DNA from 3 places in the Ligilactobacillus sp. LYQ60 genome. Region 3 is predicted to be linked to each of the others. Evidence: predicted binding sites of a transcription regulator. Region 3 holds the regulator's gene; each other region holds the start of a gene.

Region 1 (3,282 bases), on a different contig from region 3:
TGAACTTCGTCAATGATATATACCTTATAGTCAGCCTCTGTTGGTACATATTTAGCCTTATCCCGGATATCTCGAATTTCCTCAACTCCGTTATTAGAGGCCGCATCAATTTCGATTACATCGCTCAGCGTTCCGTTCGTAATCGCCTTACAAGTAATACACTCGTTACACGGCTCACCATCCTGCTGGTGATGACAGTTAATGGCCTTGGCAAAAATCTTAGCCGCGGATGTCTTCCCGGTTCCCCGGGGCCCGGTAAACAGGTATGCATGGGATGTTTGCTTGGTTGCCAGTGCATTCCGCAGTGTTTGGGTAACTAACTGCTGCCCGACTAGATCCGCAAACCGTTGGGGCCGCCATACCCGATAAAGTGCTTGGTAAGCCATGTTTTTCCTCCTTGCTCCGTTAATATAGAATATGTACGTTGAGGACAAAAATCTCCCGGTCCGAGGACGAACCGGGAGTTCTCATTCATATCAACTTAGGACACATGCTGAACCAAACTTAGTGCTGCTTCCTTCCGGACCTGACACGGTTCGTAAGGACAACATTGTCCTAAGGCCTTGCGGCAAAGTCTATGATACATGAAAACTCCCCAAAAAGCTAGTCTTAATCTTCCCGCTTCGCCCGGCGCCGAGCTAATCGCTGCTTCCGCCGCACTTCTTGGAAAAACTGCGTTAACCGAGCGGCACACTGCTCTTGCAGCACTCCCGGATATACCTCAGCTTGATGATTAAAACGGGAATCATTCAGCAAGTTCATCAGGGTGCCCGCCGCCCCTGCTTTCTTGTCTGACGCACCATAGTAAACCCCCCGAATCCGGGAATTTATTATGGCTCCACAACACATCGGGCATGGCTCAAGGGTCACAAACAAATCACAATCAACCAGCCGCCAGCTGTCCAATGCCGCATTTGCCTCCTGAATTGCCATGATCTCAGCATGCATTGTCGCATCTTCACTGTGCTCACGGAGGTTATGGCCCCGACCGATAACCCGTCCATCCCGTACTACTACGCACCCAATCGGCACTTCCCCGATGGCAGCAGCTTTTTGGGCTTCATAGAGAGCTTCTTGCATGAACTTTGCCTGTTCATTTGCCATTAATGCCATTACCGCTCACTCCTTAACACGTAGTAGCCCTTTTGTTTCAAAACAACCTGGCAATTTCCAAACGTTGTTTCCATTAATTTCTTAGCTGACGGAGCTCCCTGTTTCTTCTGCAATACAACATATAACGCTCCCCCAGAAACAAGGTGATCAAATGCACCAGCCAAAATTTCATGAACAACCTTTTTCCCCGCCCGGACCGGCGGGTTAGTAACAACCAAATCGTAATCCGTTGCGGAAAGCATCGCATAACCATCCGACTGGCAAATCATTACGTTCTTCACATGATTTGCAGCGGCGTTCCGCCGGGCAAGCGCTAATGCCCGCTCGTTAACGTCACTCATTGTCACCCTGCTAGCAGAAAATCGCCGGGCAAGCGCAATCCCAAGCGGGCCATACCCACACCCTACATCGAGAACCTTACGGGGAGTAATCTCCGCTTGTTCGAGGGCCGTAAGTAAAGTACGACTACCATAATCAACGGTCCGCCGCGAGAACACCCCGCTATCAGTAATAAACCGTAAATTACTTCCCAATAAGGAAAACGAAAACGTCTGCTCATCATGTGCAGCCGTTGGTTGTGTTGAGTAGTAGTATTCCGTCACCTTCGGACACCCCGTCAGTAAATTTGATACTTTTATCATACGCTAAATCGCCCCCGTTAAGCAACAAAATCCAAGAATTATTCGCAGCCGTTATCCACCATATATCGGATTTTAATTGATTATTATCCACAATATCTTGTGTTCTAGCCTTGCTTTTTTCCGAAAACACGGTATACTAAGTTCACGTAAGTAAAAGAAGTGAAATGGTGATGATGATTATGAGCCTAACGGTATATACAAAAAACAACTGCATCCAGTGCAAAATGACCAAAAAATTTCTTAAGTCCCACGGTGTTTCCTTTGAGGAAAGAAATATTTCTGACCATCCAGAATACGTTGATTATCTTAAGGAACAGGGATTCCGAAGCGTCCCGGTCGTTGAACGTGATGCCGAACCCGTTGTTAACGGCTTTCGGCCAGACCTTCTCCAACAGGTCATTGCTGAATAATCACATAAGGCGTTTAAGATGCTACATTAAAAGCAAAGTTTAACTAATAAAGTGAACACGTTGTTGGTTCACTTTTTTTAAACTAGTAATTAACTAATAACCCAAAGAAAGTGGTGGAACCAGTGAGTTTATCTGCAATTGATCGCGACAAAGTAACGTATTACGACCTAAACAACCAGGTCAACATTCCCCTTAACGGAAAAATTCAACTTGAAAAGGATCATGATGCCCTCCAGGCGTTCCTTAAAGAAAACGTAGAACCCAACCTCAAACACTTTAATTCACTTGAAGAGCGGTTCGACTACCTTATAAAGAACGGTTACCTTGAAGAAACCTTCGTAAAGAAGTACAGCATGACTTTCATTAAGAAGTTATACGCCCAGCTTAATGCGGCTAACTTCCACTTCAAGTCATTTATGGCCGCCTACAAATTTTACAACCAGTACGCCATGAAGACGCTCGATAACGAGTATTACCTAGAAACAATTATTGATCGGATGGCAGCCAATGCTCTATACATGGCAAATGGCGATGAACAATTAGCCTGCGACCTTGCTGAAGAACTCGTTACCCAGCGGTACCAACCGGCTACCCCAACCTTTCTGAATGCTGGTCGGGCCCGGCGGGGGGAAATGGTTTCCTGCTTCCTTCTCCAAACCACCGATGACATGAATTCCATTGGGCGAACAATTAACTCCGCTTTAGAGCTTTCCCGAATTGGCGGCGGGGTGGGAATTTCCTTGAGTAATCTCCGGGGGGCTGGTGCGCCCATTAAAGGAATTGAAGGGGCCGCTTCTGGAGTAATTCCCGTAATGAAACTCCTTGAAGACAGCTTTTCCTACTCTAACCAATTGGGCCAACGGCAAGGTGCTGGAGTAGTTTACCTTAATGTTTTCCATCCTGACATCATGGCTTTCCTGGCAACAAAGAAAGAAAATGCCGACGAAAAGGTCCGGGTAAAGACTCTTTCTCTTGGGGTAGTCATTCCGGATAAATTCTACGAGTTAGCCGCAAAGGACGAGGACATGTACCTCTTCGATCCTTGGGGAGTTGAGCGAGCTTACGGCAAGCCGTTTGCCTACGTTGACATCACTAAGGAGTACGACAAGATGGTGGCT
Region 2 (3,282 bases), on a different contig from region 3:
TATCATGTTCCCAGTTAGGACCGAAAAAGGCCGCCCCAACTTCATATAGTCCAATGTATCCCAGCGAAACCGTCGCGCGGTCGTGATTATAAAAGCGATCAACAGATTCCCCATCCTTGGCTTTCATTCCAAACGCACCATATTTGTATAAAATCGGCGCGTTTTCTGGCCGGGCATCATCGCGGATTCGCTTCACCCGCACCATGAGCGCCTCATGGGCAAGTTGTAGTCGGTCTTCTAGCATTGTCCAAAACAATTCCTGGTTCCCGTGGGCTTCCATGGCGATCCGGGGAAGGTTCAACGTCACCACCCCCATATTGGCACGGCCATCATTTACCTCCTGACCGTTTTCATCCGTCCACTTCGGAAGAAACGACCGGCATCCCATCGGCGACTTAAAATTACCGGTAATTGCCACAATCGGTGGATAATTAAGGATATCCGGATACATTCGTTTAGTAGCACACTCAATCGCTAACTGCTTAATATCATAGTTAGGATCTTCCGGACGGTGGTTAACTCCATCCTTAATCGCAAAGAGAAGCTTCGGAAAGATGGCTGTCCGGTGGTTTTTCCCGAGTCCATCAATTCGCACTTGTAAAATGGCCCGTTGAATCTCCCGGCTTGCCCATGACGTCCCTAACCCGAACCCTACTGAGGTAAACGGTGTCTGCCCATTCGTGGTAAACAAGGTGTTAATTTCATATTCAAGCGACTGCATCGCATCATAAATATCCTTAACGGTCCGTTCCCGGGCATACTGCTCCTGGGATTTTTCTTCTGAAATATATTTTTGTGCAGTGTGCTGATGCTTAGCGTAATTCATCATTGCATATGGTGCTAACAACGTATCAATATGATCCACCGTACATCCGCCATACTGCTGACTAGCAACGCTGGCAATCACTTGAACGATTTGGGCGACCGCAGTTTGAATTGACTTGGGTTGCTCAACCTCCGCATTTCCAATCTTAAATCCGTCACGAAACATTGTTTCAAAATCAATTAAACAGCAGTTACTGTACGGTTCAAGTGGCGAATAGTCCAGGTCGTGAAAGTGAATAACTCCCTTTAAGTGGGCATGAGCAATGTGTGGCGGCATCATCGTTAGCCCTAACGTTTTTCCCACCGTTCCGGCGGTTAAATCCCGCCGGGTACTGAAAACGGTGCTATCCTTATTGGCATTTTCATGAATAATTGTTGGATCGCCCTTCACTAGGCGCTCTAACCGCGCGGTTGGATCAGTCTGCTTTGCGAACTCCTGCGCCCGGTGTTCCTTGTAGTCCAAATACCGCCGACGAGCTTCCATAAGGTGCAGCCGCTCGCAAGTTGCTAAAACCGCATCTTCTACCTGTTGAGCAGTCACCCTTTCCCCGGTTAATCGCGTCGCCGTCACTGCTGCGACCTTTTCGGGGTCTTCAACCCCTAGTGCCGTAAAAACCAACTCTAATTTATATTCCCGGAACGGATAGACCGCTCCGTCACGCTTAACAAATTGTTGTGGCATAGATTCTTCCCCTTTCGCTGTTGCTATTCCAATCAACAATCCCATCATAGCATTTAACACTACATGTTGTACATGATTAATTTATTAATACTATATGTTGTATAAAAGGGATGAACAAACGCACCAACTTAATACCAGTCATTTCCCCAATTATTTGGAGAATTTCCAAGCGTTAATTTATTTTTGACTATCCAAACCACCCTGTTTCTTTTTAAGAACTGTTCTTTCTGCCGAACTCGTCATTTTACGGTAAAATACAAGAGAATGGAGAGAGGAGCAATTACCATGCAGTTTTCGTTTGATCAAAAGAATAATCATCACCGGCTATACCTAAAATACACCGCGGCGTTCCTTATCGTCGCGCTCTTCGTGTACGGCACGTACCTCATCACGGGGCACTCATTTATCTGGTACATTGACGGGGCCAACCAACATCTTCCATTGTTAAAGGCCTACCGCCAAACACTCGCCCAGTTTATTTGCCACCCCCTCCACAATACGCAGTGGTCATGGAAGTTAGGGTTAGGGGCGGCCAAATTCCCCATCTTTGCTTATTACGATATTGGGGATATTTTCGCGTACCTTACCCTCCTCTTTCCGGTTAGTAAGATCGTATTCGCCTACCATCTCATCATCATTTTACGGCTATACTGTGTCGGGCTTGCCTTCTGCTTCTTTGCCCGCCACTTTAAGCTACTTCACACCCCAGCAATTATTACGGGGGCGCTCGTTTACACCTTTAATGCCTTTTTACTGTACGCCAACTGCGCCCAACCGTTCTTTGCAACACCGTTTATCATCTTTCCGCTTATACTGCTAGCTATCGAACGGGTGTTACAGGGGAAAAGCTGCTGGCCTCTAATTGGCGCGTTCACTTGGATGCTCATTAGTAACTTCTACTTTGCCTACATGCTTGGCATTGGGGCATTTATTTACCTTGGATTACGAGTGCTGATTACCTACCGCCTCCGATTAAACTACCTGGTAGTGCTTGCTCGTCTGGTGGGGGCAACCATCACTAGCCTGCTATTAGCAGGCTTCATCCTTGTTCCCGAATTCCATGCAGTCCTTAACTCGACCCGTTCAGGCAGTCCGTTTGCTAACGGAATGCACGGATACCCGCCGTACTACTACCTGGCACTTCCTTCCCAGCTAATTAACGGGGGCAACCGGGATTTCTACTTCTGGACGGCACTTGGCTTTGCCAGCATCGCCCTCTTTGGAATTACCTACGTTCTTCGGCACATTAAACGCTACCCGATAATTGCAACCAGTATTTTGATTAGTGGTGGTATGCTGCTTCTCCCGTGCTTTGCAGCCTTTATGAACGCCTTTATGTCCCCGTCTAATCGCTGGACCTTAATGTTGTGCCTACCAGTGGCGCTCGCGTGTGCTATTCTTACCGAACGCCTGCCACACCTTTCGAGGGCAACTCTTAAACTCTTTACACTTGTTACTGTGGGTTATACAGGAATCATTTTTTTAGACTACCTCTTTGAAAATAACGAAATGCTGTTCATTCCGATGGTCTTTTTGTATGTCACCCTCCTAGCCTTATGGCTACTTCACCGGCATTCTCAAAACCACTCCCAGCACTGGCTGCTTGCTATTGTTCTCATCAACGTTCTCTTTAACGCAGTCTACTTTGAGGCCCCATACAACGGAGGATACTCCAAGGAAATGCTTCCCCTGGGAGCTTTCCAAAACCTGGAACAAAACAGCTACAACGGCCTGGCAGCCGGACTCACTGGCAAAACGGGGTACCGGGTTTCAAC
Region 3 (3,282 bases):
TACCCGAAGATGATTATTGGTGACGTGGAAGAATTTAAACGTCAGCTGGTGGGGGAAAAATTAATGACGGTTGACCGACGGGGAAAGTATCTACTTTTGCGGTTTAGCGGAGATAAAACGGTTGTCTCGCATCTCAGAATGGAAGGAAAGTATTACGTGAAGGCGGAAGGAACGCCGGTTGAAAAGCATACGCACGTTTTATTCCACATGGATGATGGGCAACAACTCCGGTATAACGATTCGCGAAAATTTGGGCGGATGCAATTGGTTGCTACCGGGAAGGAGATGACGTTACCCGGAATTAAAAAGCTAGGGATGGAGCCGTTTTCTGAAACGTTTGCTGTGGACCAGTTTATATCCCGAATGAAAAAGAAGAAAAAGATGATCAAACCGGCGTTGTTAGATCAGACGGTTGTGACCGGGTTAGGTAATATTTACGTTGACGAATGTCTGTGGTTAAGTAAGATTCATCCGGAAACGCAGTGTGTAGTGTTGACAGATGATGAATTACGCCGACTTCACGATAACATTATTACGGAAATTGATCATGCGATTGATGCGGGGGGAACAACGATTCGGTCATATACGGATGCTTTCCAGCATGAGGGGGGGTTTCAACTTAAACTGCACGTTTATGGGCGGCAGGGAACGCCGTGTGATCGGTGTGAAACATTGATTGAGAAGGTTAAGGTCGGTCAACGGGGAACGCATTTTTGTCCGCACTGTCAGGTTAAGAGGGTGAATTAGATGACCTACGTTCTTGGTTTAACCGGCGGAATTGCAAGTGGGAAATCCACCGTGAGTGCGCTGTTTCGGCAACTAGGGATCCCTGTGATTGACGCTGACCAGGTGGCCCGGAACGTGGTAGCTCCGGCAACTTCGGGATTAGAACGGATTAAAATGGTGTTTGGCGCGGAAATGGTTACCGCTAACGGTCAGTTGGACCGGGCTCGTCTGGGAAACCTTATTTTTGCACACCCGCAGGACCGGCAGCGCTTGGATGCGATTATAGCACCGCTTATCCGGCGGCAAATTACGGCACAACTTGTTAGTGCACAAAAGCACCGAAAAGCGATGGTTGTGTTGGATGCTCCTTTGTTGATTGAACAGCATTACGGTGAATTATGTGACGGAATTATGGTGGTGAGCGTTACGCCGCCAACGCAGTTGAAGCGGCTTATTTTACGGGACCATTTAAGTGTCCAGGCGGCCCGCCAACGAATTGCCGCGCAGATTAGCGATAGTGAGCGGCAGCGCTTTGCTACGGTCGTGGTTGATAATAACGGTGAAGTTGAAGCAACGCGGCGGCAGGTGATAGAATGGTTACAAACTAATGGTTGGGAAGAATTAGCCAGTAAACGGGGTGAAAGCAGATGAAGTGCCCGAATTGTCAATCACAAAGCTCGCGTGTTGTGGATAGCCGGCCGGCTGATAGTGGGCGGGCAATCCGGCGCCGCCGGGAGTGTGAAAAATGCGGTTACCGGTTTACCACTTTTGAACGGATTGAGGTCACGCCGTTGTTGGTGGTTAAGAAGGACGGCGCCCGTCAGGAATTTAGTCGTGATAAGGTGATGCGGGGAATTATGCGTGCCACTGAAAAACGGCAGATTAGCAGTAAACAAATTACTGCAATTGTTGATAAGGTTGAGGCGCGGGCACACGCGGTTAATGGTAACGAAATTTCAAGTCAACAAATTGGCGAGTACGTGATGGAAATTCTTGCTGACGTGGATGATGTTGCGTACATTCGGTTTGCCAGTGTTTACCATGAATTTAAGGATATGCAGTCATTTGCGGCGGAACTTAATGACCTGCTAGGGCGGGAAGCCCGGCGAAAAGAACGGGCCGCAAAGGAGCAGAAGGATGATCAATAAGAAGTGTGATGTGACAGCGGGAACACCGTACCGCGTTCAAATCCCTGCGCGCCTTCAGCCGGACGATTTAGCAATAGTGGGGGACCTTTACTTACCTCTGATTGGAGCGCTTGCCAGTGCATTGTATCATCAATTAGCTGGGACCCAGAAGGAATCTTCTCGCCGCCACAGTGTACTCTTAATCGCGCTCGGAAACGTCGCGCCGCAAGACTTATTTGCGGCCCGATGTCGTTTAGAGGCGCTAGGATTGTTACGAACGTTTCAGACGACAGAACATGAAACTCGGATATTAAGTTATCGGGTTCTTCGCCCGGTAACGCCTGCTCAGTTTTTTGCTGACGATCTTCTCAGTGGGCTGTTGCTGAGTTGGATTGGAGCTGATGAATTTAATCGATTGTTAGAAAAGTGGGTCCCCAACCCACCACTGCCAGCGGGGACAGAAACAACTGCTCAGTTAACGGAGGTATTTGATATGCCTGCTTCAGAGCGGTTGCACGCTCCCCGGGAGGCTGGGGATGAAAATCAGCTCCACACTTTAGGAGCAGCAATTGATTACCAGCAGCTTGATCAATTATTAGCGCGGTCTTACGTTGACCGGCAACAGGTGGCCCAAAATAAGCAGCGGATTGACGCGCTGGTAACGTTATATGGGTTGGACGAGTTACAGGTGAAGGAGCTGCTTGAGCAGGCGACTAATTTGGAAACAAACCGGGTTAATTTTGAACAAGTAAAAGCCCTTGCGGCAGAGCAGTATGCTGGCCCCCGTCCGGCAAGTCCTGTAGCTCCGGCAACTACAATTAAGGCGACCGCTGACCATCAGCTTTCCGCTACGGATCAACAATTGGTTCAGGCTGCTCAGATGTATGCGCCGATGGAGTTTTTGGCAACTTTAAAGGAGCAAAATCATTCCTTTATTGCGCGGTCGGAACGGCAAACACTTGAGCGGGTAGTTAAGTACCAAAAATTACCACCGGCGGTAGTTAACATTTTGATTCACTACATTATGGTCGATCAGGGGAATGACATGTTGCCGGCACCATTGTTTGAGGCAATTGCGGCTGACTGGGCTAGCAAGCGGATTGATGCGCCAGCGAAAGCTATTTGGCAAGCGCGCCACTTTAATCAGCAAAAACAAGCGAAGAAACAATCTTCCAAGCGGCGGTCCCGCCGGTTGGTTCAAAAAGAAAACCTGCCAGCGTGGGCCCGATCGGACAATGCGCATCCTTCCCAGCAAGCACCGAAAAAAAAGGACAAGGCAGCGTTGGATAAGCAGCGCCGTGAACTACTTAACCAGCTGCGGTCGTAAGGAGGGGTCCAGATGGAGCCAATTGCAAATGAATTAAACCGGCGTTTTAAAAGCCATCCAGAATTTCGTCAGCGGTACCAGCAATTAATTGATACAACGTTG

What was found. Region 3 encodes NrdR, which represses ribonucleotide reductase genes. Its sites were predicted from a motif close to ACACNATATATNGTGT; they were not measured.
Region 1: nrdH (glutaredoxin-like protein NrdH) is a predicted target of NrdR. The motif match lies at 1,842-1,857, and genes of this name have one in related genera.
Region 2: nrdD (anaerobic ribonucleoside-triphosphate reductase) is a predicted target of NrdR. The motif match lies at 1,595-1,610, and genes of this name have one in related genera.

Annotation. Positions count from the first base shown of each region.
Region 1 covers NZ_JBJFZV010000006.1:37,883-41,164, forward strand. The annotation lists gene dnaX (DNA polymerase III subunit gamma/tau) at 1-386, opposite strand, end outside; RNA gene ffs (signal recognition particle sRNA small type) at 476-562, opposite strand; gene tadA (tRNA adenosine(34) deaminase TadA) at 610-1,113, opposite strand; gene ACI3EZ_RS06205 (class I SAM-dependent methyltransferase) at 1,113-1,715, opposite strand; gene nrdH (glutaredoxin-like protein NrdH) at 1,934-2,164, shown strand; gene nrdE (class 1b ribonucleoside-diphosphate reductase subunit alpha) at 2,287-3,282, shown strand, end outside.
Region 2 covers NZ_JBJFZV010000006.1:51,965-55,246, forward strand. The annotation lists gene nrdD (anaerobic ribonucleoside-triphosphate reductase) at 1-1,507, opposite strand, end outside; gene ACI3EZ_RS06275 (YfhO family protein) at 1,793-3,282, shown strand, end outside.
Region 3 covers NZ_JBJFZV010000001.1:316,898-320,179, reverse strand. The annotation lists gene mutM (DNA-formamidopyrimidine glycosylase) at 1-747, shown strand, start outside; gene coaE (dephospho-CoA kinase) at 748-1,377, shown strand; gene nrdR (transcriptional regulator NrdR) at 1,374-1,874, shown strand; gene ACI3EZ_RS01505 (DnaD domain protein) at 1,864-3,180, shown strand; gene dnaI (primosomal protein DnaI) at 3,193-3,282, shown strand, end outside.